3 regions of the Neopoerus faecalis genome follow, and region 1 is predicted to be linked to each of the others. Evidence: predicted binding sites of a transcription regulator. Region 1 holds the regulator's gene; each other region holds the start of a gene.
The links. Region 1 encodes HrcA, which represses chaperone genes, less so after heat shock. Its sites were predicted from a motif close to TGTTAGCACTCNNNNNNNNNGAGTGCTAACA; they were not measured.
Positions count from the first base shown of each region.

Region 1 (9,980 bases):
AAGCGGCGCTTCAAAAGCGCACTCGCATTTTGAGCAAACGAAATCAAGTCCCCGGCAGACCGCTGTATTTGCAGCCTGCCGGGGATTTTTATGCCGTGTTGATTGGGGAAAGGGTGCAGACAGGCAGTCGGGATCACTTTTACAGGAACCCGATTGAAAAGCAACTGAATTTATGCCCTGCAAAAGCGATGAAAAAACAGGCGCCCGCCATTTGGCGGACGCCTGTAAATCGCAATCTGTTAACGCTTGGAGAACTGGGGAGCACGACGGGCGGCCTTCAGACCGTATTTCTTGCGCTCCTTCATACGAGGATCGCGGGTCAGGAAACCGGCCTTCTTCAAAATGGCGCGGTTATCCTCGCTGGCCAGCAGCAGAGCGCGGGCCACACCGTGACGCAGAGCGCCGGCCTGACCGGACACGCCGCCGCCGGTGACGGTAGCCACAATGTCCATCTTGCCGGTGTTGCCGGTAGCCTCCAGAGGCTGACGGACGACCATCTTCAGAGTCTCCAGACCGAAATACTCGTCGATGTCACGGCCATTGATGGTGATCGCGCCGGTACCGTTGGGGAACAGATGCACGCGGGCCACGGAGGACTTGCGGCGGCCGGTGCCATACAGATAAGGCTTCTTAGACTGATACATTCTCTTACTCCTCCTTACTCCAGCACGATGGGCTTCTGAGCCTGCTGCTCATAGTTGGCGTCAGCGTAGATGTGCAGGCGCTTCAGAGAATCCTTGCAGACGGTGTTCCGGGGCATCATGCCGCGGACAGCCACGCGCATGGCGGTCTCGGGTTTCTCTGCCATCAGGATGCGGTACTTGGTCTCCTTCAGACCGCCGATCCAGCCGGAGTGAGTCCGATAGATCTTCTGCTCGGGCTTCTTGCCAGTGAGAACGGCCTGACCGGCGTTGATGATGATGACGTTGTCACCGCAGTCGGCGTTGGGGGTGTAGGTAACCTTGGTCTTGCCGCGCAGCAGATCGGCAGCCCGGACGGCGGTCTTGCCAAGAGGCTTACCGGCGGCGTCCAGGATGTACCACTTGCGCTCGATGTTGGCCTTGTTGGCCATAAAAGTGGACATGGAACATTTCCTCCGTATATAAATTTGATTTTCTTTACAAATCAAGAGCTCCGGGTTAAAATCGGAGCAAGGATAGTTATACCATGGATGTCCGCCGGTGTCAACACGATTTTTATTTATATCTTGAAAAGCTCTTAAAAGCTCTGATTTTCTAACGATAGCTCTCAAATTCTGAAAATCGACTTTTAAAAATGCCGCGAGGGGCGTTTAGGCCCTCCACGGCAGACGGAGCTATGTAGTTCTACAGCACCCACTGCGTCAAAAGCAGCAGGACGAAGCCCGGCAGTCCTAAAATGCCGATGACCAGCGCGTTGAAGGTGTTGAGTCCCAGCGTGATGCCGGTGAGAGCGGCGGTGGCGCGGACGCACCAGAGCGCCGCAAAGCCGAGGGCGGTGTTTCCGAGGAGTCTGAGGGCCAGCCGCAGCGGCGCACGGAGGACCCGCAGCAGCGTGATGAGAAAAAAGGCCAGCAGCAGACCGGCAATGATCTTCTGGTTCAGGTCCATAGGGCGCCTCCTCTGACGCTGCCCGCCGCCTCCGGCTCCTGTGCCTTCAGGACACGGAGATAGTAGTCGCAGCGGGCCTTGGCGGCACTGATGCGGTAAATGCAGGCCTCCACCAGCTCCGGGGCGGTAGCCTGATCGAACTGCCGGTAGGCCAGCGCCAGCTCGCTCTGGGCGTCTCTCAGCTCGGCGCGCAGGGCTGCCAGCTCCGGGGCAGGGGCGGATTTTCTGGACTGTTTCATTGCGATCCCTCCATACATCCATGTTACGGAGAGTTTGGACAAATATGCCAATATTCATACGGGAGCGTACAAAAATGACCATGCCGAAAGAGGAATTTTATATGTGGGAGGCACTAACGCTGGCCCGGGAGGCCGCAGCGGCGGGGGAGGTACCGGTGGGGTGCGTCATCGTCCGGGACGGAGCCATTATCGGCCGAGGGCGGAACCGCCGGGAGGAAAAGCAGGCGGTCAGCTCCCATGCGGAGCTGGAGGCTATGGCACAGGCCAACGCCGCGCTGGGCAGCTGGCGGCTGGAGGGCTGTGAGCTGTATGTCACGCTGGAGCCGTGCCCCATGTGCGCCGGGGCCATTCTCAATGCCCGCATAGCCCGGGTCTACTACGGTGCGCGGGACAGCGCCTTCGGTGCCTGCGGCGGTGTGACGAACCTTTTCATGGAGCAGTTCCCCAACCGGCCCGCGCTGGTGGGGGGGATTCTGGCGGAGGAGTGTCAGGCGGTGCTGGCGGATTTCTTTAATGGTCTGCGGCAAAAGCGGCAGGGCGAGGAAAAAAGCGGTGCTCCTGAATTGATTTAATACTTTTGTAACAACTGCTGCTGGTTTGCTTAATAATTCTTCGGTATCTTAATACTTGCAAGAGACAAAACTTCTTTTCATCCAATCTTCCCAATCATATGCGAGAAGGCCGCCGTGAGGCGGCCTTTCCGTATTTTAGGAGACTTCGGTAGAAGCATGGCCTGCGCGGTCGGAAGGGAAGGGCGTGTGCGGGAAACCCATCAGGGGTTCCCTGCACAATTTTAATAACGGCTCTAAAATTTTAAAAATTTTGGAGCCGCCGTGAGGCGGCCTTTCTGTATTTTTGGCACTTTTAAACGCAAACTCTACGGTGCGTTCATTGCGCGGCGGTACCCGATATGCTGCAGTAGGCGGGAAAGGGAGGTGGTCCCATGGATCAGATGAAAACCGGCAGGCTCATCCGCACCCTGCGCCGGCGCGCACCGGATATCGCGCTGCTTCCTTCCTTATCGGAGGCGCTGGGGGTGGATACAAAAGCCCTCCTCCGGGGCGATTTGGAGGAAAATGAAATGACCAACGGAAATATGAAAAGGACCCGCTTTTACGTCTGCCCGGACTGCGGAAGTCTGCTGCTGTCCACGGAGAGCGTAGAGCTGACCTGCTGCGGCCGGCGGCTGTCACCCCTGCCGGTACAGAAGGCGGAGGGTGAGGACCGGCTGGATGCCGTGCTCAGCGATGGGGAGTGGTACATCACCGGCCGTCACGAAATGCGCCGGGAGCACTATATATCCTTTCTGGCGTTGCTCTCCGGGGATACGGTGCTAATAAAGAAGCTGTACCCGGAGTGGGGGCTGGAGGTCCGCCTGCCCCACATCCCTAACGCCACGCTGCTGTGGTACTGCACGGAGCACGGCCTCTTTTCCCAAGCCCTATAGGGAAGAACCGCAGACAAAAAGAGCGCCCACGGAGCTTTGCTCCATGGGCGCTCTTTTAGATTAGATCAAGCCGCTTTTCCGCAGATATTTTTCTGCCTGCACGGCGGCAATGGCACCGTCCGCGGCAGCGGTCACCACCTGCCGGAGACTCTTTTTCCGAATGTCTCCGGCGGCAAATACGCCGGGGAGCTTCGTGTGCATCTCCTCGTCCGTGACAAGATACCCTCCGTCCGTGTCCAGCACATCGGCAAACAGCCGGGAGCTGGGCTGGAAGCCCAAAAAGCCGAACAGACCGAAGAAACCGTCCTGCCGCTCCGCCTGCACTACGGTCTCCGCGCCGCTCTCCGTATTTTTCAGCACCATGCGGTCTAAAACGGCGCTGCCGCTGCCGCCTACCTCCGCCACAGCGGTGTTCCAGAGAATATGGAGCTTCGGCTGGGCAAATGCCCGCTCCTGCAATGCCTTGGGGGCCGACAGACGCTCCCGTCCGCACAGCAGCGTCACCTCCCGGGCAAAGCCGGTGAGATACAGCGCCTCCTCCACGGCGATGCTGCTGCTGCCGGCCACATAAACGGCCTTGTTCCGGAAAAATCCGGCGTCACAGGTGGCGCAGTAGGAAATGCCCCGCCCAACGTACTGCTCCTCATTTTTGCAGCCGATGGGCCGGGGTGTGGCCCCGGAGGCCAGAATGACCGCGTGGGCCCGATAGGTGTTCTGAAGTCCCGCCAGGGTCTTGACCGTACCGGTCAGCTCTGCCGAGCGGATGACATCCCGGGCCCGCACAGCCCCGAAGCGCTCCGCCTGCGCGGACATCCGGGCGATGAGGGCAGCGCCGGACTCGCCCTCCAACTGACCGGGATAGTTTTCAATTTCATCCGTCAGGGCGATCTGTCCACCGTCCTGCCCCTGCTCAAGGAGCAGCGTGTTCAGCCCGGAACGCCCGGCATACAGGGCGGCAGTCAGGCCCGCAGGCCCCGCGCCCAAAATCATCACATCATAAATCGTGTTCATGGAAGCTCCTTTGTTTCTCCGGCGGCAGGGCCGCCGATTCTTTTTTCATATTAAAGCATGTCCCTGTGTGAAAAATCAAGCCCCTCTCATTTAAAAATATGGCGTTTGAAAAATTTACGTTGCTTTTTGAGGAATGGGCGGTTAAAATAAGAGTAGATTTTTGGCAGAGTAGAAGTGCGCGTGTCGGCCTACGGGCCGCAGTGCCGGCGGAACGGGGAGTTGTCCGCCGGACGAAAGGAAATTACCGCAGTGCGCACTTCGCATCCCGCTGCCGCATTCCGGAACCGGCAGCGGGGCTGCCGGCCTCCTCTGTGCGGCGTTGCTGCCGACAGAAGGAGGATTTTTTTATGGAAACGCATCCCCTGACCCATGCTTACTGGCAAAGCGCCGCCGGTGAGCTGCGAGACGTCCGCAAGCTGACGTTTGCCGCGCTGTGCATGGCGCTGTGCATCGCTCTGTCCGCGCTGCCCTCCGTGCCCCTTTGGGGCGGCGCCCGCATCACGTGGGGCTTTCTGGCCCGCTCTGTCTGCGCGTGGGTCTGCGGCCCGGTGCTGGGACTGGTCTTTGCCTGCGCGGAGGACCTTTTGAGCTTTTTCCTCACCGGGGGCGGCGGTTATCCCTTTTTCCCCGGCTATACCCTGACCACCATGCTGGGCGTTTTTCTATACGCACTGTTTTTCTACAAGTCGAAAATTACGGTTCGTAGAGTTTTTTTTGCGAAGCTGCTGACCAATATCGAAAACGTGACGCTGGGCGCGCTGTGGATGGCGCTTCTCTCCGGCAAGGCGTGGTACGTTACCGCCGCCGGCAGCGCGGTGAAAAACCTGATCTGCCTGCCGTTCCAGACGCTTCTGCTGATGACGCTGTTCACTGCCCTCCGGCCGGTGCTGGCGAGGGCGGGGCTTATTGAAAACTGAAACACGCTCCGGCGCCCCTGCCCTCCCCGGCAGGGGCGTTTTTTGCCGCGGGTGCGGAATTTAAAATTTCCCCGTGGTTTGTTCACAAATTGTTTACCTTGGCCCATTGACTTTACCCGGCACCGGTGGTAGACTGCATTTAGCACTCAGGGATAAGGAGTGCTAATCAAAGCTGAGGTGCTTTTCCATGGACCTGACAGACCGGAAAAAGCGGATATTGAAGGCGGTGGTTGAGGATTATATCCGCACCGCCGAGCCGGTGGGCTCCAAGGCCATCGCGCAGGAGATGGGGGGCAGCGTGTCCTCCGCCACCATCCGCAACGAGCTGTCGGACCTTTCCGACATGGGCTATCTGGAGCAGCCCCACACCTCTGCGGGACGCATTCCGTCCCCGAAGGGCTACCGGCTGTATGTCAACGAGCTGATGGAGCGCCAGCGGCTCTCCGTTGCCGAAACGGAGAAGATCAACCAGTCCCTTCAGATGAAAATGGAGGAGCTGGACCGGGTCATCTCACAGGCGGGCAAGGCTGTCAGCAGCTTTGTAAACTACCCCGCCTATGCGGCGACTGCCGTTAAGAGCAGCGTCACCGCAAGCCGGTTCGATTTACTGCCGGTGGATGAAAAAAGCTGCATCGTGGTCATGATGATGGGCGACCGGGTCAAAAGCCAGCTTCTGCGTTTGCAGCTAAAGGTGGACCGGGACCAGATGAGCGCGCTGGTGGAGCTTTTGAACCGCCATTTTACCGGCATCTCCACCAAGGAGATGAATGAACGGCTCATGGCGGTGGTACAGGGCATCACGCCCCAGCTTTTCCTGCTGCTGAGCCAGACGGTGAATTACGCCGTGGAAATGCTGGAGGAGGCCGACCGGAGAGAGTTCATCACCGCCGGCACGAACCAGCTTTTAAAGCTCCCGGAGTTCCGGGACGCCGACAAGGCCCACCAGCTTATGAGCTTCCTTGCCGATGACAAGGAAAAGCTGCCGGTGCCAGACGAGGGCCCCATGAAAATACTCATCGGGCCGGAGAACGTCAGCGACGCGCTGAAGGATACCAGCGTGGTGGTGGCCAGCTATGATATCGGTGACGATATGCGGGGCCTCATCGGCGTGGTCGGCCCCACCAGAATGGATTATGCCACGGTAGCGGCCCGGCTCACCGGCTTTGCCGACGGGCTGACGCGGCTGTTCGGCAAAAAGGAACCACATGAATTACCCCCGAAGGAGGATACGGATACATGAGCGAAGAAACGAAAGAGCCCGTAGAGGAGACGCCGGAAACGGCGGAGGCGGCGCAGCAGGCGCCGGAGACACAGGAGACCGAAAAAAAGGCCAAGAAAAAAGAAAAAAAGGAAAAGGGCATTACCTTTACCCGGGAACAGGTGGAAAAAATGGAGCTGGCTGCCAAGCAGCTTGAATCTGTGAAGGACCAGTTCACCCGCCTGAGCGCCGAGTATGACAATTACCGCAAGCGCACCACCAAGGAAAAGGACGGTATCTATCAGGACGCCAAGGGCGACACCATCAAGGCCTTCCTTGCGGTGTATGACAATCTGGAGCGGGCCGCCGCTGCGGAGGGCGGCGAGGACAGTCCCCATAAAAAGGGACTGGAAATGATTTTCCAGCAGTTCCGCGAGCTTCTGGAAAAGCAGGGCGTCAAGGAGATCGAGGCCAAGGGCAAGACCTTTGACCCGGAGACCATGAACGCCGTGATGCACATCGACGATGAGACGCTGGGCGAAAACGAGGTAGCACAGGTGTTTCAGGCGGGCTTTGAACTGAACGGCAAGGTTCTGCGCCACGCTATCGTGCAGGTGGCAAACTGAATAGACTCTTTCCCGGCGGAGGCCGGAACACATAGATTGCTTATAAATAAATGAAAATAAATTGGAGGAATTCATTATGTCTAAGGTAATTGGTATTGACTTAGGTACTACTAACAGCTGCGTGGCCGTGATGGAGGGCGGCGAGGCCGTTGTCATCCCCAACGCGGAGGGCAACCGCACCACCCCGTCCGTTGTGGCTTTCAGCAAGACCGGTGAGCGTATGGTGGGCCAGGTGGCAAAGCGTCAGGCTATCACCAACCCTGACCGCACCATTTCTTCCATCAAGCGTGAGATGGGCAGCGACTACAAGGTGGATATCGACGGTAAGGCCTACACGCCGCAGGAGATCAGCGCCATGATTTTGCAGAAGCTCAAGAGCGACGCCGAGGCGTATCTGGGCCAGACCGTTTCCGAGGCGGTCATCACCGTTCCCGCCTACTTCACGGACGCTCAGCGTCAGGCTACGAAGGATGCCGGCAAGATCGCCGGTCTTGACGTCAAGCGTATCATCAACGAGCCGACCGCTGCCGCCCTTGCCTACGGTGTGGATAAGGAGCAGAGCCAGAAGGTCATGGTCTATGACCTTGGCGGCGGCACGTTTGATGTCTCCATTCTGGATATTGATGACGGTGTCATCGAGGTTCTGGCCACTGCCGGCAACAACCGCCTGGGCGGCGATGACTTCGATGAGTGCATCATGAAGTGGATGGTCAGCGAATTCCAGCGCACCGATGGTGTGGACCTCTCCAGCGATAAGGTCGCCATGCAGCGCTTGAAGGAGGCTGCCGAGAAGGCCAAGATCGAGCTTTCCGGCGTGACCTCCACCAACATCAACCTGCCCTATATCACGGCGGACGCCACCGGCCCCAAGCACCTTGACCTGACGCTGACCCGTGCCAAGTTCAACGAGCTGACCGCACATCTGGTGGAGGCCACTGCCGGCCCTGTCCGTCAGGCTATGGGCGATGCCGGCCTTACCGGCAGCGACATCCACAAGGTCCTGATGGTGGGCGGCTCCAGCCGTATCCCCGCCGTGCAGGACATGGTGAAGAAGCTCACCGGCAAGGAGGGCTTCAAGGGCATCAACCCCGATGAGTGCGTGGCCATGGGTGCCGCATTGCAGGGCGGTGTGCTCACCGGCGATGTCAAGGGCCTGCTGCTGCTGGACGTCACCCCCCTGTCTCTGGGCATTGAGACCATGGGCGGTGTGTGCACCAAGCTCATTGACCGCAACACCACCATTCCTGTGAAGAAGAGCCAGATCTTCTCCACTGCTGCGGATAACCAGACCTCCGTTGAGGTCAACGTCCTGCAGGGCGAGCGTGAAATGGCTGCCGCCAACAAGTCTCTGGGGCGCTTCCATCTGGATGGAATCGCCCCGGCCCGCCGCGGTGTGCCTCAGATCGAGGTGACGTTCGATATCGACGCCAATGGCATCGTCAACGTCTCCGCTAAGGACCTCGGCACCGGTAAGGAGCAGCACATCACCATCACCTCCTCCTCCAACATGAGCAAGGACGATATTGAAAAGGCCGTGAAGGAGGCCGAGGAATACGCCGCTCAGGATAAGAAGATGAAGGAGGACGTCGAGATTCGCAATCAGGCCGACCAGATGGTATACCAGTCTGAAAAGACGCTCAGCGAGATGGGCGACAAGATTCCCGCCGATGACAAGACCAAGGTCCAGTCCGGCATCGATAAGCTGAAGGAGACCCTGAAGGGCACGGACACCGCCGCCATCAAGGCCGCCACCGATGAGCTGACGCAGGCGTTCTACGCTGTCAGTGAAAAGCTCTATCAGCAGGCCAATCCCCAGGGCGGCGCACAGCCCGGCCCCGACATGGGCGGCCAGCAGGCCGGTGGAAACGCACAGGGCGGCCAGTACTATGACGCCGACTACAAGGTTGTGGATGACGATCAGAACAACAAACAGTAATTCAAACCGCGGAACCGATGGGACGGGGAGCATTCCCCGCCCCATTGGGACCGTTTTAGCGGAAAACCTGAGCATGAGGAATCGGGAGCGGTCGCTCCAGCTCCCGATTCCTGATGTTCAAGTGGATTCCTGAGAGGAGCAAGAATATGGCAGCAGAAAAACGTGATTATTACGAGGTCCTCGGCGTCAACAAGGGCGCGTCCGAGGATGAGATCAAAAGAGCATATAAGAAAATGGCCCGGAAGTATCACCCGGACCTGAACCCGGACAACAAGGAGGCGGAGGAGAAGTTCAAGGAGGTCAACGAGGCCTACGAGGTGCTCTCCGACGCCAATAAGAAGGCCCGCTATGACCAGTACGGCTTTGCGGGCGTAGACCCCAATTACGGCGCGGGCGCCGGCGGCGGGGCCTACGATGCCGGCGGCTTCGACTTCGGCGATCTGGGCGATATTTTCGGCAGCTTCTTCGGCGGCGGCTTCGGCGCCGCCCAGCGCCGGAACCCCAATGCCCCCCAGCGGGGCGAGAGCATTCGTCTGGCCCTGACTATCAGCTTTGAGGAGGCCGCCTTCGGCTGCGAGAAGGAGGTCAGCGTGGACCGCTACGAGACCTGCGCCTCCTGCCACGGCTCTGGCTGTGCGGACGGAACTTCTCCTGAGGTTTGCCCGGACTGCCATGGTTCCGGTCAGGTGCAGGTGCGGCGGCAGACGCCTATGGGTGTGTTCGCAACCACCTCCCCCTGCGGCCGCTGCGGCGGCAAGGGCCGTATCATCAAGACCCCCTGCACCGCCTGCCGGGGCAGTGGTCTTGAGCGTAAGCGCCGCACCATTCAGGCCAAGATTCCCGCCGGTATCGACAATGGCCAGACCATCTCCATCCGGGGACAGGGCCATGCCGGAAAGAACGGCGGTCCCTCCGGCGATCTGCTCATCACCATCACCGTGCGGCCCCACGAGCTGTTCCGCCGGGAGGGCACCAGCGTTCTTTGTGAGGCGCCCATCACCTTCGCGCAGGCATGCC
Region 1 is NZ_JARFXX010000002.1:176,528-186,507, forward strand. Features, by position in the region: gene PY311_RS03165 (carbon-nitrogen hydrolase family protein) at 1-2, shown strand, start outside; gene rpsI (30S ribosomal protein S9) at 240-644, opposite strand; gene rplM (50S ribosomal protein L13) at 659-1,084, opposite strand; gene PY311_RS03180 (pro-sigmaK processing inhibitor BofA family protein) at 1,326-1,589, opposite strand; gene PY311_RS03185 (DUF2508 domain-containing protein) at 1,580-1,828, opposite strand; gene PY311_RS03190 (nucleoside deaminase) at 1,909-2,400, shown strand; gene PY311_RS03195 (XRE family transcriptional regulator) at 2,772-3,275, shown strand; gene PY311_RS03200 (NAD(P)/FAD-dependent oxidoreductase) at 3,336-4,286, opposite strand; THF riboswitch at 4,449-4,559, shown strand; gene PY311_RS03205 (folate family ECF transporter S component) at 4,634-5,203, shown strand; gene hrcA (heat-inducible transcriptional repressor HrcA) at 5,391-6,443, shown strand; gene PY311_RS03215 (nucleotide exchange factor GrpE) at 6,440-7,027, shown strand; gene dnaK (molecular chaperone DnaK) at 7,104-8,963, shown strand; gene dnaJ (molecular chaperone DnaJ) at 9,110-9,980, shown strand, end outside.

Region 2 (9,980 bases), on a different contig from region 1:
TGAAATGTAATTTGATTCCAAAACGGCAGAAAGCAGAGGGATGAACCGCGATTGATAAAATACTGATTCGCGGAGCGAAAGTCCACAATCTAAAAAATATAGACGTCGATATTCCGCTGGGGAAAATCGTGGGTATTGCCGGGGTGTCTGGTTCCGGCAAATCCTCCCTTGCGTTGGGTGTGCTGTATGCGGAGGGCTCCCGCCGCTATATCTCGAAGCCCTTTCCACCTACACCCGCCGCCGCATGACGCAGGCGTCCAAAGCAAGCGTGGACGAGGTACTGTATAACGCCTTTGTAGGTATTTGATCATCGTTTAAGCCTCCTTTGCCACTTTCCATTGGACAGACTGCTGGTAGTCTCTCCACATCGTTCCGAACAGACTCTGCTCACCCTTGGAAAGCTCTGCGAAAGTCCCGTCTTCTGTCAGATGACCGTCCTTTAATACAAAAATACGGTCGGCATTTACAACGGTGGGCAGGCGGTGGGCTCATAATGACGGTGCGGCCCTTTGCCAGCTCCTTGAAGGCCGCCTGCACCCTTGTCTCGTTATCGGGGTCTGCAAAGGCGGTGGCTTCGTCCAAAATCAGCACCGGCGCGTTTTTCAGCATGGCGCGGGCAATGGCAAGCCGCTGCGTTTCACCGCCGGAGAGGTAGATGCCCTGTGAGCCGATGACGGTATTTGCGCCATCCGGGAATTTTTCAATGATGTCCATGCACTGCGCCGCCCGGAGCGCCGAGAACACCTCGTCATCCGTGGCGTCGGGCTTACCCATGCGGACATTGTCCAGAATGCTGCCTTTGATGAGGCGCCTGTTTTGGAACACAAAGGATACCGTGTCCATCAGCTTGTTTTTGTCGATGTCCTTCACATTTACGCCGCCGATGGAGATACTGCCGCTCTGCGGGTCAAAGAAGCGCGCAACCAGCGCCGCCAGCGTGGATTTGCCGCCGCCGGATGGGCCGACAAACGCCGCCGTTTGCCCTGCGCCGATGGAGAGGGAGACATCCTCCAGCACATTTTTGGCACCGTCATAGCTGAAGGTAACATGGTCCAGCGTCACGGAGCTGTCCTTGGGATGCTGCGGAGCGCTGGGCTGAGAAAGCGGCGGGCTTTGCAGCACACTGTCAATGCGGGTGATGGCGTCCTGCACGATCATGCCGTTCTCGCTCATAAACATCAGCTTGGTAAGGGTCAGGGAGATGACCGGCGTGATGATGATGTAAAAGAGCAGATTCAGCAAAATGCCGTTGTCTGCCCCGCCGTGGGAAAACAGGAAGCCGCCCGCGATCAAAAACACGAACACGCTGTTGACCGCCAGCGTATAGAGGGTCATGGGCCAGCGAAGCTGCTTGGTGTAGGCGATGACCCAACGCTCATAGTTGTCGATGGTCCCCTTGAATTTTTTGAAGGAGAACACCGTCTGACCGAAGGTTTTGACCACGGGGATGCCGCGCACGTACTCCACCGCTTCGCTGGACATATCCGCAAGCGCGTTTTAATACTGGGTCATCTTGTCCTGCAGCTTTTTGCCGGTCATGCTGGTCATGGCAAGAAAAGCAAGTACCACAGGCACAAGGCTCAAAAGTCCCAGCCGCCAGTCAAAGGCCAGCAGCAGTGCTAAAAGTCCCACAATGGTCGCCATGGCCTTGGCCTTGTCGGGTAGCTGGTGAGCGAGATAGGTCTCCGCCGCTCCGGCGGTTTCGGAAATGGTGCGGCGAAGCTTGCCGCTGCCGAACTGCTCGATGGCGCCCAGCGGCAGGGTGGCGATATGCCGGGTCATGGCAAGGCGCAGATAGGTGGCGATGCGGAATGCCGCGAGGTGTGAGCACATCAGTCCCATGATGTACACCAGCACGGCGGCGACAGCAAATATCACCGCCCTCCAGCCGTAGTGCGTTACATGGACCGCGTTTTCATATTGCGGTGCGACCGCGATGACCTCCTTGAGGATACGCCAGATGTACCAGAACGGCACCAGCGCCAGCAGTGCACCGGCGGCAGACAGTACCCATGAAAGGTAGGTCAGGCCCCGGTATGCTCCGGCGTACTCCAGCAGCCGGGATAAATTGGATTGCTTTTTCAATGGAATGCTTCCCTTCAAATCAATGCGGAGAAATGTGCCGCGGCAGTCCTGCCTGCATAGCCTGACAGGCGGTATGCGGCAGCCGCACCGGCTTGAATTTGCCCGATAGCGATTTGCTTCATAGCGGACGCCCTTTCTTTGTGAAACTTCACATTTCTTCTCTCACTTCCGTGCTGTGACGCACAGCCAGCTTTTTCTTTTGTGAATTTGTACATCGTGAAATCCGACCTGCTCCAGATACGTTTTCAGCTCAATGTCCTTATAGACGGTCATGCCATCGATGATCTCTGTCCATTTCTCACCGCTGTTTGTGTCGCCGCCGCTTTCATTGCAGATGAGAAAGGTGCCGCCGGGCTTCAGCACACGCCAAACCTCGCGGAAGCACTGCGGCAGGTCCGGCCAGAAATAGACCGTTTCAAAAGCCGTAACAGCGTCGAACCAATCACTCGCGAAGACCATATCCGTCACGCTGCCTTGCAGGACCGTACAGCGTCCCTCCGCGATGGCGGCCTGATTGAGCTTTTTTGCTCTTTCCACGCTGACAGGTGAATGATCGATGCCTTTTACACTCCCTTTTCCGCACTTTTCCAGCAGCATTCGGATGGTTGCCCCGCCTCCGCAACCGCAGTCCAGCACTCTTGCGTCCGGCGGAGGAGCCAGAAATTGAAGCCCCCACCTTGCAATGGAACCGTGGCCAATATTCATCATGGTGACCATGAGCTGCCCGCCAAGCCCCGCGGGCTTGCGGGTATTTTCAAAAAATGACACAGCACACCTCCAGTTTTTAGATTTCACGCGGCCCGACGGAATCGGCCGTGATTCTCCGCAGCGGCTTCCGATGCGGAAGATTTCGTTCTTTCATAGCTGACACCACATCAGTTAGAGAAATCTAACTGATGTGTACACAGCCTTGCGGTTAGAGTAAACTAACTACAACCCTTTGAAAAATCCGCACTTCTGCGGACTTTTATTCCAATAATCACTTAACGGTTCCGTGCCTCAGTATTTTCGACACTTTTCGGTACAACGCGCCGATTTGTCCCAATCAAACATGACCAATGGAACCCGTTCGGCCACATTGTATCATGCTTTTCTGCTTTTGCAAGATGGGGAGTGAGCAGCTCCGCGCAGCAACGAGTTGAGTAATTTGGATTATAGGAGTGTTTTTGCAAGAAAAAAGCTACCGCCTGCAAAATGCAGACGGTAGCTTCATACATATCTCGGCGCTTTTTCGTTGGCAATTGTCGTAAATTTGTGGTAAGTTTATCAGATTGCCAGCGAAAAATCCTTTGATTTCAAGGCTTTGCGGGGACGGCTTAGTACATGCCGCCCATGCTGGGGTCAGCGGCGGGAGCGGGAGCAGGGGGCTCGGGCTTATCAGCCACCAGAGACTCGGTGGTCAGCACCATAGCGGAGACAGATGCGGCATTCTCCAGAGCGGAGCGGGTCACCTTGGCCGGGTCGATGATACCGGCAGCAACCATGTCGCAATACTCCTCCTTGTAAGCGTCGAAGCCGTAGCCGTTCTTGCCGGAGGCACGGACCTTCTCCAGAATCACGGAGCCATCCAGACCGGCGTTGGCCGCGATCTGACGGATAGGAGCCTCCAGAGCCTTGGCGATGATCTGGACGCCGGTCTTCTCGTCGCCCTCAACGGTGTTCAGCAAAGCTTCCACGGCGGGGATGACGTTCACAAAGATGGTACCGCCACCAGCCACAACGCCTTCCTCAACGGCGGCGCGGGTAGCGTTCAGAGCGTCCTCAATGCGGAGCTTTTTCTCCTTCATCTCGGTCTCGGTAGCAGCGCCGACCTTGATAACAGCCACGCCGCCAGCCAGCTTGGCAAGACGCTCCTGCAGCTTCTCCTTATCATAATCACTGGTGGTGACAGCGATCTGGTTGCGAATCTGGCCCACACGGTCCTTGATGGCGGTAGCGTCACCGGCACCGTCCACAATGGTGGTGTTCTCCTTGGTGACCTTTACCTGACGGGCACGGCCCAGCATATCCAGCGTAGTGTTCTTCAGCTCCAGACCAACCTCCTCGCTGACAACAGTGCCGCCGGTGAGGATTGCGATATCCTGCAGCATCTCCTTGCGGCGGTCGCCGAAGCCGGGGGCCTTGACGCACACAACATTCAGTGTGCCGCGCAGACGGTTGACGATCAGAGTGTTCAGAGCCTCGCCCTCAACATCCTCGGCGATGATGACCAGCTTCTTGCCGGACTGGACCAGCTGCTCCAGAATGGGCAGGATGTCGGAGATAACGGAGATCTTCTTATCGGTGATGAGAATGTAGGCGTCGTCAATGACAGCCTCCATCTTCTCGGTATCGGTGACCATGTAGGGGGTGATATAACCGCGGTCGAACTGCATGCCCTCCACAACCTCGCTATAGGTCTCGGCGGTCTTGGACTCCTCAATGGTGATGACGCCATCGGCGGAAACCTTCTCCATGGCGTCGGCAATGAGCTTGCCGATCTCCTCGTCACCGCTGGAAACGGCGCCGACGCGGGCGATGTCATTGGAACCGTCCACCTTCTTGGCCTGCTTCTTGACCTCAGCCACAGCGGCCTCAACAGCCTTGGCCATGCCCTTCTTTACCACGATGGGGTTGGCGCCGGCAGCCAGGTTCTTCAGGCCTTCGTGGATCATGGCCTGAGCCAGCAGGGTGGCGGTGGTGGTGCCGTCACCGGCAACATCGTTGGTCTTGGTGGAGACCTCCTTCACCAGCTGTGCGCCCATGTTCTCAAAGGGATCGGGCAGCTCGACCTCCTTGGCGATGCTCACACCGTCATTGGTGATGAGGGGAGCGCCGTACTTCTTATCCAGAACCACGTTGCGGCCCTTGGGGCCCAGGGTGATCTTAACAGTATCGGCCAGAGCGTCAACGCCGGCCTGCAGAGCCTTGCGGGCTTCATCGCCGCGCATAATGAGCTTAGACATAATTGAAAACCTCCCAAATTTAGAAGTAAAGTGTAGTGTGCATTTTCATCATTTTCGCCGTGACATACGCGTGGCGAAAATACATTGACTCAGCCGCCGGGGGCGGCGTTCACCAGTTCTCAAACTGGTGGGGGGAATTTAAAGGGGGATGAAATCCCCTCTTTAAGTTACTCCACGATTGCCAGAATATCGCCCTGACGGACGACCACGTACTCAACGTCCTCCAGCGTGACCTTCGTACCGGCATACTGGCTGGTGATGACCTTATCGCCGGGCTTCACGGTCATGGTGACCTCCTTGCCGTCCACCATGCCGCCGGGGCCCACGGAAATGACCTCTGCCACAGAGGGCTTCTCCTTGGCGGAGCCGGTGAGGATGATGCCGCCCTTGGTGGTCTCCTCAGTCTCTACCATTTTCAAAATCACGCGATCAGATAACGGGGTGAGTTTCATTTGGGATTCCTCCTTATATATTTTCATAAGATAAAACAAATTCAGCGTTAGCACTCAACTCTCTCGAGTGCTAACGCTGTTATCATAGTACACTTGCCCCGGTTTGTAAAGGGGGAATTTGTAAATAACTTATGAAGTTTTCGCCGCTATGGTTCCGCTCATGTACCGCCATTTCGGCAAATTCTGTGAAAATTCAGATACAAAATGTAATATTCGACAATAAAATTATCTTTTGTATTTAAAAATTTCCGATGAATGTGCCGCATCGGCATAATCAGAATCACCTTCCGTACATAAATACGTCACATTTGATCATGCCGTTGTAGAGCTTGCGCTTTTTGTCCGCCTGCTTTCCGAAGCACCGCTCAAACTCCGTATGGGAGCTGAGCACCAGCACCCGCCACTTGGGGGGCAGGTCCCGGAGGGCCGCGCCGAACATTCGATACAGGTCCTCGGCCTCCTTCTTTTCCAGCAGCCGCTCGCCGTAGGGAGGGTTGGTGACCAACTGGCCGTACTCGCTGTCCCGGTGGAATTTTCCGGCGTCCGCCACCTCAAAGCGGATGCAGTCATCCACACCGGCCAGCTCCGCGTTGTGCCGCGCCAAATCCACGGCGGCGGGGTCAATGTCACCGCCCCAGATGTCATAATGGCCGTGGAATTCCTTGTCCATGGCCTCGTCCCCGGCCTCCAGCCACAGCTTGGAGTCCATGTTTTTCCACTTCTGAGCGGCGAAGCTGCGGTCCAGTCCCGGCGCCCGGTTCTTGGCGATGAGCGCCGCCTCAATGGGAATGGTGCCGCTGCCGCAGAAGGGGTCGCAGAACGGGTCTTGGCCCCGGTAGCGGGAAAGCGTCACCAGCGCCGCCGCCAGCGTCTCCCGCAGGGGGGCGCCCATGTTCCGCGCCCGGTAGCCACGCTTGTAAAGCCCCTCACCGGAGGTGTCCAGATACAGCGTCGCCACATCCTTGATAATGGCAAATTGAATTTGATACCGGCTGCCGGACTCCGGCAGGGTCTCCAGACCGTATTTCTCACCTAACCGCTTAGCGGAGGCCTTTTTGACAATGGCCTGACAGGCGGGAACAGAGTGGAGCTGGGAGTTCAAGGAATAGCCCTTTACAGGAAATTCCCCGTCCCGGGGGATATAATCCTCCCACGGCAGCGCGTAAACACCCTGAAACAGCGCCTCAAAATCCCGAACGGGGAAGGAGCCCAGCTCCATCAGCACCCGTGCGCCGCAGCGCAGATTGATGTTCAGCCGCGCAATGTCCGCCATGGTACCGTCGCAGTGCACCCGGCCGTTTTCCGCCCGGACGTTCTTCAGCTCCAAACGGCGCATTTCCTCCGCCACCAGACTCTCCAAACCAAATAGACAAGGGACCGTCAATGTCATAGCCCGTGTCTCCTTTCAAACATTTTTACACTCTACCATCAATTGATAAGGGCAAATATGCTTTCCAGCGGCCTAAATAGCCGCTGATTTTGTCATTGTCCTTGGCTTGCACCAGCAAGCCTTCGTCCGCTTCCGCATCAGCGCCCATTTTTGCTCGCTGGAAAGTCCTTCGGAGTTTTTCGGGATCGGAAACGGCGGCTCAGCGAGGCTGACGAAGCAGCCGGGCCGCTGCCCGGCAATGAGGAAAACGAAGCTGGATGTTGTTTCAGTTCCGAAAAACTGTGTTTGCCCTTATCAACTGATGGTATCATAACAGATTGTAACACAAATGAAAATAGCTTTTTGCGCGGAATTGTGCTACGATAGCAGCAGAATTGAAAACAGGAGGTGCTGTTTGATGATGAATTGGCTCTGGCTGGGTGCGGCTGTTGTGTTTGGGCTGATCGAGGCCGCCACGGCGGCGCTGGTGTCCGTATGGTTTGTGGGCGGCGCGGTGGCCGCGCTGCTGGTGTCCCTGCTGGGCGGGGCGCTGTGGCTTCAGATACTACTGTTTCTTGCGGTGTCCGCCGTGATTTTGGCCCTGACCCGGCCGCTGGTGAAGAAAATGGCGGGCCATGTTCAGCCCACCAATCTGGACCAGACCATCGGCGCCTCTGCCCGGGTGACGGAGGACATCGACGACGCCGCCGGTACCGGCGCCGTATATGTAAAGGGGAAAATGTGGACAGCCCGCAGCAGCAGCGGCGCGACCATTCCCATCGGCACAGAAGTGACCGTGGAGCGAATAGAGGGTGTGAAGCTCTATGTAACGCCTGTCCGTGCGGAGACGCACCGTGGATAAGAAAATCCGTCTGGCGGCTGTTAAGGAGCGAACGCCACGGCTGATCGAGGCGCTGACCGCCGTGTGGGAGCATTCCGTCCGGGCCACGCACCATTTTCTCTCCGAGCCGGAGATTCTGCGGATTCGCGCTTACGTTCCGCAGGCCGTCGGCGGCGTCGCGCAGCTTGTCGCGGCGGAAAATCAGGCGGGGGAGCCGGTGGGCTTCATGGGCGTGGAGAACGGGCGGCTGGAAATGCTGTTCCTTGCACCGGAAGCCCGAGGCTGCGGTCGTGGCGGGCGGCTGCTCCGCTGCGGCATTGAGCAGTACGGCGTTCGGGAGGTCACGGTGAACGAGCAGAACCCGCAGGCCGTGGACTTTTACGCCCACTTTGGCTTCCGAACCTACCGCCGGACGGAGCGGGACGAGGAGGGCGGCCCCTATCCGCTGCTGTATATGCGTCTGCCCTCTGACTGCCCGTAAACAAATTACAAAAGGCCGTGCCCCGCTGAATGCGGGGCACGGCCTTTCTGTTCTCAGCTTTATTGAGTCAGGGGACCAAGGCTGATGTCCATGTCTATCTCAAAGGCACGGTACCATGGAAAGCGATAGCCGGAAAGACTGACCGTGCCCCACCGGGCGGTCTCGGCCGCTCCGTCCGTCAGCCGGATACACATTCGGCTCCGCTCCAAGTTTTTCAGCACCGGCGCGGCGGCCTGCTCCATCCCGGCCTCCAGTCGGGCGGTGATGGCGCTGCGGTCCAGCTCCGGATTGCAGAAATTGTTGGGGTCGCCTCCCAGCTCATTCCGCACGTAGGATAGAATGTCCTCCCGTACCACGTTTTTATAGCAGAAGTCCTTTATAATGCTGTCCGCCAGCGCCTTTTGGAACGCGGCCTCCTCGCTCTGCGAGGTCTGTCCCAGCACCAGGTGGGCGTACCGCGCCGCGCCGTGGCTCAGCGCCGTGCCGGTGACGATGGCCATGTCCAGAAAGCCCGCATAGCTCAAAAGCCCGCCCAGCGCCGCCTTTTTTACCAGCGCATCATGGAACGCCGTACCGTACCGGCCATTCCCAGCATCGATGAGAATGACAAGCTGCCCTTTTTCCTCGCAGGCGTTCAGTGTGCGGATGAGCTCGTCATAGTACGTTTGCTGTTTTCCTTCGTCCGCCGGCTGGGTCAGCACCAAAATCTGCACCTCTGCCTGCTCTGCCGAGGGGACGCGCTTCATGCCGAAATAGTCGATGTGCTCATCTACGATTTCCGTCAGGGGCTTATAGTCATATTCACAGGCGGGCTGATTCTCCGTGCCGCCAAAGTAGGACACGAACACATGGGGATAGACCCGGGTATCCTCCGTCTCGGAAAGGTACAGCTTTGTCACCGCCTTGAAGGCCAGATCGTCCACGCCGGAGAGAATCACATCCCCCTCCCGCAGCCGGGTTTGGAGATAGGCGATTTCGTTTTTCTGAATGCAGTCCTCGGAGGAGGAATCGTCAATGCCGATGAGCACATGGAACTGGCCGCTGCCAAGACTTTGCACCTTTTCCAGCAGCGCGGCGCTGAGGGTCAGCTTATCGAGCCGGTGCTCCATGTAACGAAGGGCACCATCATACAGCGCATCAGCATTTTCCCCCTCAAAATGCAGCAGATTGTCTCCATCGGCGTCCGTATTGTAAGTGTGCCGGATGTTCTCCAGTGTCAGCTCGTCGCCGGTGAGGGTTTTCCGGGGTGCCGCGCCCATGGTCCGCATGGCGTTGTAGTATTCCAGTGTCCCGCCTGCGTAGCCCACGGTGGGGGCAAGGCGCATTACGCTGTCCAGCAGCCATACCTCATTGCCGGGGTCGGCGGCCAGCGCGCCTAAAAGTCCGTCTATCAACTCCGTCAGGGGCCAGTCCATGCCGTTTCGCTCCGCGGTGGTCCCGGCCACGCGGGAGGCCACCAGCCCGCCGTAGAGCATTTGGTCCATGGAGAGAATGTAGCGGTCGCACCCCGCCGCCTCCTGCTCCAAAACCCAGTCATAGAGCGCGGAGGGGGAGCCGTGGGGAAAGCTCTGCGGCATGGGGTCCAGACCGTTTTCCGCGCAGTAGTCCTCACTCTGCCCGTCCAGCAGCGTTTTGTATGTCCATTCCTCCGGCATATTTAAAGTGTAGCCGAGGCTTTCCGCAAGATACACCACCCGGCCCACATTGTCCGGCCGGTCATCCAGCGGAACATAGGCAACGGCGGTGCTGTCCGCTTCGGCCTCCGGCAGCTCCAAGGGCGCCCGGGCGCCGCAGCCGGTGAGCAGGC
Region 2 is NZ_JARFXX010000005.1:65,223-75,202, forward strand. Features, by position in the region: partial or broken gene PY311_RS07490 (ABC transporter ATP-binding protein) at 315-2,085, opposite strand; gene PY311_RS07495 (class I SAM-dependent methyltransferase) at 2,248-2,853, opposite strand; gene groL (chaperonin GroEL) at 3,402-5,030, opposite strand; gene PY311_RS07505 (co-chaperone GroES) at 5,198-5,482, opposite strand; gene PY311_RS07510 (THUMP domain-containing class I SAM-dependent RNA methyltransferase) at 5,763-6,872, opposite strand; gene PY311_RS07515 (NfeD family protein) at 7,270-7,713, shown strand; gene PY311_RS07520 (GNAT family N-acetyltransferase) at 7,706-8,173, shown strand; gene PY311_RS07525 (DUF4127 family protein) at 8,233-9,980, opposite strand, start outside.
Region 2: a site for HrcA is predicted at 5,528-5,558, ahead of PY311_RS07505 (co-chaperone GroES). Genes of this name have one in related genera too.

Region 3 (9,980 bases), on a different contig from region 1:
AAAACGTTCAACCGAACAAGTTGACAGAAGGGAAGTACCTTATGTCTGATTACAGCAGCTTTTTTCTGATGAAACCGGAGGATGTGAAGCGGTACGCCGTGGAAGTGCTCCATTTTTTCCAGCCCGACGAGGAGACGGACTGCATTGAGATCGGCGATGGCAACATCAACTATGTCTTTCAGGTGCGTTCCTGCAAGGATGGCCGCTCCGTCATCGTCAAGCAGGCAGACAAGCTCCTGCGCTCCTCCGGCCGCCCGCTGGACCTCTACCGCAACAAGATCGAGGCGGAGACGCTGAAGCTGGAGTCCAGTCTGGCGCCGAACTTTATTCCGCAGGTCTATCATTATGACGAGACCATGGCGGCGCTGTCCATGGAGGACATCTCCGCCTATAAGAATCTCCGCAAGGAGCTGGCGGCGGACCGGGTCTATGACCACCTGAGCGAGAATCTCGCTACGTTCCTGGCAGAATCCATGCTGCCTACCACGGACCTTGTCATGGACCGGCAGGAGAAGAAAAAGCAGGTCAAGTTCTTCACGAATCCGGAGCTGTGCGACATCACGGAGGATCTGGTGCTGACGGAGCCTTACTGCGCCGAGCCCATGAACCCCCGGAACAAGAACATCGTGACGCCGGGGAACGAGGAATTTGTCCGGGAGTTCCTCTATGAGGACGAGGCCCTCCACGCCGAGGTGGCTGCGCTCCGCAACGGCTTTATGAATAACGCCCAGGCGCTGATTCACGGCGATCTGCACTCCGGCTCTATTTTCGCCAACGAGCAGGGCATCAAAATTATCGATCCGGAATTTGCATTTTACGGCCCGATGGGGTATGATATCGGCAATGTCATCGGCAACCTGTTCTTTGCGTGGGCCAACAAGTTCTATACCGGCGGCAGCGCGGAGACACAGGCGGCGCTGGAGCGGACGATTCGTGAGACCTGTGACAAAACGGCGGAGAAGCTGGGCGAGCAGTACGATAAGCTGGTGCAGTTCCCGCTCTACAAGGCCCCCGCCTTCCGCAAGGCGTATTTAGACAGCGTTATGGCGGACTCCTACGGCTATGCCGGTACGGAGATCATCCGCCGGACGGTGGGCGATTCCAAGGTGATGGAGGTCACGTCCGTGGCGGAGCCGGAGCGCCGGATTCCCATGGAGCGGGCCCTCATCAAGCTGGGTATCTATCTCATCAAGGAGCGGGCCAGCGGCCTCACCGGTACAGCCGTGACAGAGATGTTCCGCATGATTCTGGCATAAAAAGGAGAGCTTTCAATGGTAAGAATGGATGAAAATATGCCGTTCCTGCTGCAATATGAAAATGTGGCATGGTACGATAACGGCAAGGTCCGCATTTTAGACCGGCGGGTCTATCCCACGGAGGTCCGCTTCGTGGAGTGCACCACCTATCAGGAGGTGGTGAAGGCCATCGCGGATATGGTGACCCAGAGCGCGGGCCCCTACACCGCTGTTGGCATGGGTATGGCGCTGGCCGCGTGGCAGGTCCGGGACAAGGGCGCCGCGGAGCAGAACGCCTTTTTGAAGCAGGCGGCTTACGATCTGGCCCACGCACGGCCCACTACCGCCAACCGCTACGGTCAGATCACCTACCGCTGCGCCGAGGTGGCGCAGGCGGCGCTGGAGGCCGGGAAGGACCCCATCGAGGCCATTGTGGAGAACACGGTGGAGTCCCTGAACCGCCGGTATTCCACCATGCAGATCGTGGGCGACCATCTGGCGGAGCTCATTCCGCAGGGCGGCACGATTTTGACCCAGTGCTTCGGCGAGACCATCATCGGCACGGTGATTCGGGCGGCCCGCCGGCAGAACAAGGATTTCCGCGTGTTCTGCGCGGAGACCCGGCCCTATCTTCAGGGCGCGCGGCTGACCAGCAGCTGCTTTGCCCAGATGGGCTTTGATACCACGGTCATTACGGACAACATGGTGGCGTATTCCATGGAGCGGGAGCACATTGACGTATTCACCTCTGCGGCGGACTCCATCGCCCGGGACGGTCACATTGCCAACAAGATCGGCACGTTCCAGATCGCCATTCTGGCCAAGTATTTCGGCGTGCCCTACTATGTCACCGGCATTCCCGATCAGGACAAGCACAGCAAGGACGATATTGTGATTGAGATGCGCGACCCCGCGCAGGTCCTCAGCTACCGGGGCATTCCCAATACGCTGCCGGAGGTCAAGGCCATTTATCCGTCCTTTGATGTGGTGCCGCCCCATCTCATCTCCGGTGTTGTCACGGATAAGGGCGTGTATGTGCCCTATCTGCTGGACCACTATTTCGACTCCGATGTGAAGAAATTCTATTAAGGAGGGGCTGCTATGAAGGTTTATGTGCGCGCGCCCTATGAGGAAGCCTGCCTTGCCGAGCTGAAGGAGCTGTTTGACGAGGTGGTCTACGAGCCCTGGACCACCACGGGCCAGCGCTATTATGAGGACGAGATGCTGGAGCATCTGCTGGCGGTGCAGCCGGACGCCCTCATCACGGAGCTGGACCGGGTGACGGAAAAGGTGCTGGCCGGTTATGACCGGCTGAAGTTCATCGGCGACTGCCGGGGCACCCCCGCCAATTTGCAGGTGGATGCCTGCACGAAGGCCGGTGTTCCCATTCTCTGCACCCCCGGCCGCAACACGCAGGCCGTGGCGGAGATGGTGGTGGGGCTGATTCTCACCATGTACCGCAAGACCATCCCCGCAATTCAGTGGGTACAGGACGGAAAATGGGTGCAGGGCACCACGCCGTATTACCTCTGGATGGGTCATGAGCTTCAGGGCAAAAAGGTGGGCTTTGTGGGCTTCGGCGCCATCAGCCATGCCGTTGCAAAGATTTTAGATGGGTTTGAGTGCGATATTTCCTTCTATGACCCGTTCCTGCCCGGCGATCAGGGCCATTACCGCAAAAAGAGCCTTGAGGAGATTTTCAGCGAGAGCGACATCGTGACGCTGCACCTGCCGGTGACGGACTCCACCCGGGGCATGATCACCGAGCCGCTGCTGCGCTCCATGAAAAAGACCGCGCTGTTCGTCAATGCCGCCCGCTCCGCCATTGTGGACTATACCGCCTTGGAGAAGGTGCTGCGGGAGGAGGCCATTGCCGGCGCCATCATTGATGTGCTGGATACCGAGCCGCCCACGGAAGCCGACCTTGCTATCGGCAAGTGCCCCAATGTGCTGCTGACGCCCCACATCTGCGGCGCGACCTATGAGGTGACGGATCACCAGTCCCGCATCCTCAACGAGCGCATCAAAAAGTGGCTCCGCGGCGAGGACATGGAGAAAATCGTTTATAACCGGGACGTTTTGAAGAAGTAGCCGATGAAGCATTATCTGATGGTGGACTTAGGCACCGGCAACAGCCGCGTGGCATTGGTGGATTCCGACGGCGGGATTCTGGGCCTGCGGACGTATACCAATGTCTATCACCGGGACAGTGCCTATGAGGACGGACAGTATTTTCTCCCGGAGGACTGGGCGGCGCTGCTGCTGCAGGGCTGCCGGGAGCTGTGCCGGGAGCACCCGGACGTTCAGGTGAACGCCGTTTCCGCGGCCGGTGCGCGGCAGAGCTTCGTGCTGCTGGATGGAAACGGCCGGGCGTTTCTGGGCCTGCCGAACATCGACAACCGGGGCCGGGCCTACATGGCGCAGGTGCCGGAGCATGACGAGATCTACCGCCTCTCCGGCAAATGGGCCACGGAGGATTTCGGCGCCGCCAAGCTGCTGGGACTGCGGATGCAGCACCCGGAGCAGTATGAGGCGGTGGAGAGCGTTCTGAGCCTCAGCGAGTGGATCGCCTGGATCTTCACCGGGCGGAAAGTCATGGAGTACACGCAGGCTTGTGAGAGCCAGCTCTATGACATCGGCCAGCGGAGCTGGTCCCAGACGCTTTGCAGCTTTTACGGTCTGCGCCCGGAGTTTTTGCCGCCGCTTCAGGCGGCGGGCACGGCGGTGGGTCCCATTCTCGATACCTATCGCCGGGAGCTGGGCATGGCCAAGGACGCCGTGTTTGTGCTGGGCGGCGCGGATACGCAGATCGCCCTGCTGCAAACGGGCATCCGCCCCGGCGGCATCGCCGTGGTCTCCGGCACCACCTCGCCGGTGGTGGCGGAACTGGAGCAGCTTTTCTATGACCCGGCCCAGCGCGTCTGGACGGACGCGGGACTGGGGGCGGAGAGCTATCAGGTGGAGATGAACCCCGGTGTCACGGGCCTGAATTATCAGCGGGTGAAGGACCGGCTCTGCGCCGATATTCCCTACGAGCGGCTGGAGGAAATTTACCGGGAGAAGACCTCGTTTGCCTGTACGGCGTCATTTTCTTCGCTGCTGTTCTATCAGCGGCGCTCTCTGCGCCGGGGCGGCTTCTTCATGCGCGCCCCGCTGGACGCCGAGGCGGACCGCACGGACCTTGCGTGGGCCGTGCTGGCGGACATCGCCTGCTCCACCCATGAGCAGCTTCAGCACCTCGTTGAGCTGACAGGGAACGAGGGCGGCCCCATTTTGGGCTGCGGCGGGGGCTTCCAGTCCGAGGCGCTCTGCCAGATGCTATCGGACCTTTCCGGGCGGGAGCTGCGGCTGCGCGCCGGCTTCCGGCAGGCCACTGTACAGGGACTTGTGACCCTCTGCAACGATTACTTGGGCGAGGTGCCCGCAAAGCGGGACAGCGCCCTGAAGACCTATCACCCCCGGACGGGACAGCTGATTCACCAGTATGCCCCGGCCTGGCGGGAGGCGCGGGACCGCGCCAATGACATCAAGGCTTGACGAAAATTTTAATTCCGCCGCAGGGCGGGTACAAAAAGTGAACGATTTTGGGAGGAATTTGCTATGCTGATGCAGGAAGAAAGAGAACTGGTCGTTGAATACGGCAAAAAGATGAGCGCGGCCCGCCTGAGCACGGGCACCAGCGGCAATATCAGTATTTACAATGCGGAAAAGGGCCTCGTGGCGCTGAGCCCCTCCGGTATGGATTATTTTTCCACCACGCCTGAGGACGTTGTGATTTTGGACTTGGACGCCAAGGTGGTGGACGGTAAGCGGAAGCCCTCCAGCGAGTGGGCGCTGCACACCACGTTCTATAAGCATAAGCCCCACGCCCGGGCTGTGGTCCACACCCATTCCGTGTACTGCACCACGCTGGCCGTTCTGGGCGAGCCCATCCGTGCGGTGCACTATGTCATCGGCGACGCCGGTGCTGCAGAGGTCCCCTGCGCCCCCTATCAGCTGTTCGGCACCGAGGCGCTGGCCGAGGCCGCTATGAAGGTCTGCGGCAAGAGTGATGGTGTTCTGCTGGGCAACCACGGCCTTGTCTGCTGCGGCAAGGACATCAAGAGCGCTTACGGCCTTGCCTGTAATCTGGAGTTCATCGCGGAGCTTCAGTGCCGCGCCATGAGCATCGGCAAGCCCAACGTGCTGACGGAGGAGCAGATGGCTGAGGTCATGGTGAAGTTCCAGTCCTACGGCCAGCCCGGCGAGAAGAAGACCGGCTATTAAGCGCCTGCCGTTTCAAGGAGAATCAGATAAAAAGGGCGGTACGTACCATTGGTACGCACCGCCCTCAGCGTGTCGAAAAAGTCTTTTCGCCCCGCTGAGCCAGTTTTCAGAATTTTATAAAAATTCTGAAAACTAAGGATTTCAATGGCGCAGGACACCCTTCTTGGGTTTCCCGCGCACACCCTTCCTTACCGTCGCGGAGAATTCACTACTTTATCGACAGTCTCAAGGGCGGTGCGTACCATTAGTACGCACCGCCCTTTTGTGTCCCATGAAAAAGCCCCGCTCCGGCTTATGCCGGGGCAGGGCTTGGCATTTACTGGATGCTCACCGAGGTGCTCTTGACCTCGGGCTTCCGGGTTTCCTTGGGAACGGAGATCTGAAGGATGCCGCTTTCAAACTTGGCGCTGATCTCGTCAGGCTCCACATCCCAGCCCACGTAGAAGCTCCGGCTGCAGGCACCGGCATAGCGCTCCTGACGGATGTACTTGCCCTTCTTGTCCTCGGCGTCCTTGTCCAGCCCCTTGGCGGCGCTGATGGTCAGATAACCGTCCTTCAGGTCGATGCTGACCTCGTCCTTCTTGAAGCCCGGCAGGTCGATGTCCAGCTCGTAGCTGGTATCGGTCTCCCGGATATCGGTCTTCATCAGGTTCTTGGCGTGCTTACCGTAAAGGGCGTCCCGGGTCTGGGGCACCATCATGCCAAAGGGATCAGAGAAGAAATCATCAAACATATTTTCACCAAAAATGCTGGGCAGCATAAGTCATTCCTCCATTCTTTTATTTCTGCGGCAATGGAAATCACTTCATCGTCCGCAGCCTTCTGTTGCCTACATGAACAAACGGTTTTGGAGCTCTCCGGGGGGACCTTTTTGCTCCCCCTCTCAAGTTCGCCTTTATTATAGCACCATTTTTAGCACTGTCAATAGGAGAGTGCTAATGTTCACAAAAGAAGTATTGTTTGTTCATAAAATATGCGATTTTTCGGAGGAATCACCTGTTTGCATCAGCAGGAGCGGCAAAACGGGGCAGAGGACTGCGGATAAAAGAAAGAAAAAGCAGAGCGGAGCCGCTGAAAGCGGCTCCGCTCAAAGTGATTTTACAAGAAACGATGCTTACCGCATACTGCCCTCCCCGCCCATGAGGGCGGTGAGTTCCTCAATGCGCTCCAGCGGGAAGGGCGGACGGCACAGGGGCCGCAGGGCGATGCTCATGAGCTTCATGGGGTTGTCATCTGCCGCTACGCGGTTGGAGCTGAAAGCTCCGCAGCGCCTGCAGCGGTGGATAATGGCCCACTCGCCATTGTTCCGCACCCAGACTGCCACCGGCTCCATGATGCCGCCGCAGTCGGCGGCCCGGTCTCCCGGCTCTATGTCCACATGGAGGCTGGAAAGGCAGTTGGGGCAGTGGTTACGGTGCTGGCTCCCGGTGTTCTCCGGCGTGCAGAGGCGTCCGCAGACTTTGCAGGTAAATGAATCGGTGCAGGGATGGGTCTTATAATAGCCCTTTTCAAAGGCTTTCCGTTTGTTTTCACGGTTCATGATATTCCTCCTGAATCGGTATGCTCCGAGCTTCGGGAGGAGCGGCGTGTGTTGGATTTGCCGGACCTCCCGGTCAGGCCACACGATCCAGTGATAAAGATAACTGTTTCAAAAAGCTCTCCTTAAAGTTTTATTTGATTTGGGGTGTTTACTTCAGGAAATGCAGCGCGTTCTGGACATGGCAGGCCGTGCCCACAGGCAGGGCGTTCAGATCCATTTTGAAATACGGATTGTGCAGGGGCTTATCGTCCTCACCCGTGCCGATGCCCAGCCAGAACAGCACGCCCGGCACGTGCTGGGTGAAGCAGCCGAAGTCCTCGGAGCCCATAAAGGGCTTGTTGGTGAGAATCACATTCCCCTCGCCGACAATGTTCTCCAGCGTGCGGCTCACCTCCAGCGCCATGGCCTCATCGTTGATGGTGGCGTCATAGCCGAGGGTCTGGGTACACACCGCCGTGCAGCGGTTGGCCTTGGCAATGCCCTCGGCCAGCTCCGGGATGCGCTGGCGCAGCAGGGCGCGGACATCGTTGTTGAACGTGCGGAAACCGCCGACAATGTGGGCGCGCTCCGGCACCACGTTCCACACGGAGCCGGGGAGCTCCACCTGCCCGATGGAGATGACGCAGTTTTCCATGGAGCTGACCTCCCGGGTGGGGAGCATGTGGATGGCGGTAATAAGCTCCGCCATGGCGGGCACCGGGTCTACGGCGTTTTCCGGCATGGCGCCGTGGCCGCCCTTACCGGTGAGCATGATGTCATACACATCGCTGGAGGCGGTGGCCTCATGCCGGGCGATCTGGATCTTTCCGGCAGGGACGGCGGGCTGTACATGAAGAGCCAGCGCCATGTCCACGCCCTCCAAAACGCCCTGCTGAATCATAAAGCCTGCGCCGCCCTCGCCATCGTATCCGGCGGCGCGGACAGTCTCCTTCATAGAGGCGGGAATGCTTTCCTCCGAGGGCTCAAAGAGGAATTTGATTTTGCCCCGGAAGGCGTCTCTATGGGCGGAGAGGAGCTTGGCGGCGCCCAGCAGCATGGTCACATGGGCATCATGGCCGCAGGCGTGCATTTTTCCGGGATTTTCGGAGCGGTAGTCGCAGGCGGTCATTTCCTCCACCTGCAGGCAGTCCATATCCGCCCGAATCAGCAGCGTTTTGCCGGGGCGGCCGGAATCCAGTGTTCCCACCACGCCGGTGATGGCGATGCCGGTCTGCACCTCCATGCCGCAGGCGCGGAGGTAATCGGCGATGATGCCGGAGGTCCGGTGCTCGTCATAGCCGATCTCCGGGTGGCGGTGCAGGTCCTTGTAAATGGTTTCCAGCTCGGCGGAAAGGGCCGCAGCTTCCTTTTTTACATCAAACATAGCACATCCTCCTGTTTCCGGCCGACAGCGCGGCCGGGTATTCAGCTTCAGTCCAGGGACGCCTTCAGGGCCTCTACGGTCCGGCGCAGCTCCTCTAAATTTGCAAGGCAGGTGTCCAGCTTTTTCCGGGCGGTGACCCGGTCCTCCGCGTCCAGCTTCAGACTTCGGAGCTGGGCGGTGGAGCGCCGGATGGAGCGACCGAAGGAGTCCACCGTCCGTAGCGCGTTGGCGGCGACGGGCTTAGGCGGCGTCACGGGCAGCTCGGCGGCCTTGGCGTAGGCAATGGCCCGGTGGACGAGGGCGGGGAAGTCGCTCTTGTCCCCAGCCTTATCCACGAAGTCCTCCACAATGGGGTAGAGGTGGGCGTTGCTTCGGCGGGCCAGCTCATAGGCGTCCGTCATGGTCATTTTTCCGCCCTCGGCCCAGCCGGTGAGGGTGTCATCCAAATTCAGAAGGTCAAGATACCGCTCCACCGTGGCGCGGGAGAGCTCCGTCTGTGACGCCATCATCTCCGCCTGCTCCTTTACGTTTTCCGGCAGGCGGTCCTCCTCCCGCAGCACCTCACGCAGCGTTTCAAGCTGCCGGGCCATGTCAAAGGGGGAGACGTTCCGGCGGTGCAGGTTCGTGCCCATCAGGGCCCGCAGCTCCTCCAGCCGGTCATGATAGTGCCGCACCTTGCAGGGGACAGTGACCTTTCCCAGCTTTTTGGCAGCCCGGACCCGGCGGTGTCCGCTGATGATGCGGTATTTCCCCTCGGCCTCAGCGGGGGTCACGATGATATCTTCTAAAAATCCGTCCTTTTCCACGCTGTCCATGGTGGCCTGAAACTGTGCGTCCTCCGCCATGGAGAAGCGGTTCATGGGATTTTCCTCCAGCGCGTCCACCCGGAGCTGCCGGACAAACTCACCGTTCACTGCGGCGGCGTTGTCCGCAGTCTTTTGCAGCGTCCCGAAAATGGACGGGGATTTTTTCGATGCCATGTCCTCAGCCCTCCATTCGTTCCAGCATTTCGCCGCAGAGCGCGGCGTAGTCCTCCGTGGCGGTGCAGCGGGGGGAGTAGAAGCACAGGGGCTTCAGCGCCAGCGGGGCCTTTTTTACGTCGATATTTTTGCGAATGTAGCTGTGGAACGCCAGCTCTGGCAGCATTTGCGGGAAATTCGCGATCATTTCCCGGTCCAGCGAGGCGCCGGTCTCCACGGCGGTCATGAAAATACCCAGCACGCGGATGTCGGGATTCACCAGCTCTCGGACGTTCTGCACGGTTTCCAGCATGACGTTGTAGCCCTCGATGGAGTTCTTGTCCACCTTGATAGGAATGAGGATGTACTGCACGGCGACCAGCACATTGATGTTGAACAGGCTCTCCAGCGAGGGGGAGCAGTCGAAGAAAACGAAGTCATAGTCCTTGGGAATCTGCGGCACCAGCCGCTTGAGGGTCATGTCCCGGCCAAAGGGCATCTCCTGCATGGCGGCAAGGGCCGGCGCCAGCAGGGAGCCGCCCCGGATGAGGTCCAGCCCCTCGATGGAGGTATGGCAGATGGCGTCCGGGATTCGGTGGTCCTTATCCACGATGATG
Region 3 is NZ_JARFXX010000012.1:25,158-35,137, forward strand. Features, by position in the region: gene mtnK (S-methyl-5-thioribose kinase) at 42-1,256, shown strand; gene PY311_RS11535 (S-methyl-5-thioribose-1-phosphate isomerase) at 1,272-2,324, shown strand; gene PY311_RS11540 (2-hydroxyacid dehydrogenase) at 2,337-3,326, shown strand; gene PY311_RS11545 (FGGY-family carbohydrate kinase) at 3,330-4,772, shown strand; gene PY311_RS11550 (class II aldolase/adducin family protein) at 4,836-5,501, shown strand; gene PY311_RS11555 (Hsp20/alpha crystallin family protein) at 5,818-6,261, opposite strand; gene PY311_RS11560 (RNHCP domain-containing protein) at 6,616-7,041, opposite strand; gene PY311_RS11565 (M20 metallopeptidase family protein) at 7,190-8,404, opposite strand; gene PY311_RS11570 (ParB/RepB/Spo0J family partition protein) at 8,452-9,384, opposite strand; gene PY311_RS11575 (ParA family protein) at 9,389-9,980, opposite strand, start outside.
Region 3: a site for HrcA is predicted at 6,412-6,442, ahead of PY311_RS11555 (Hsp20/alpha crystallin family protein). Genes of this name have one in related genera too.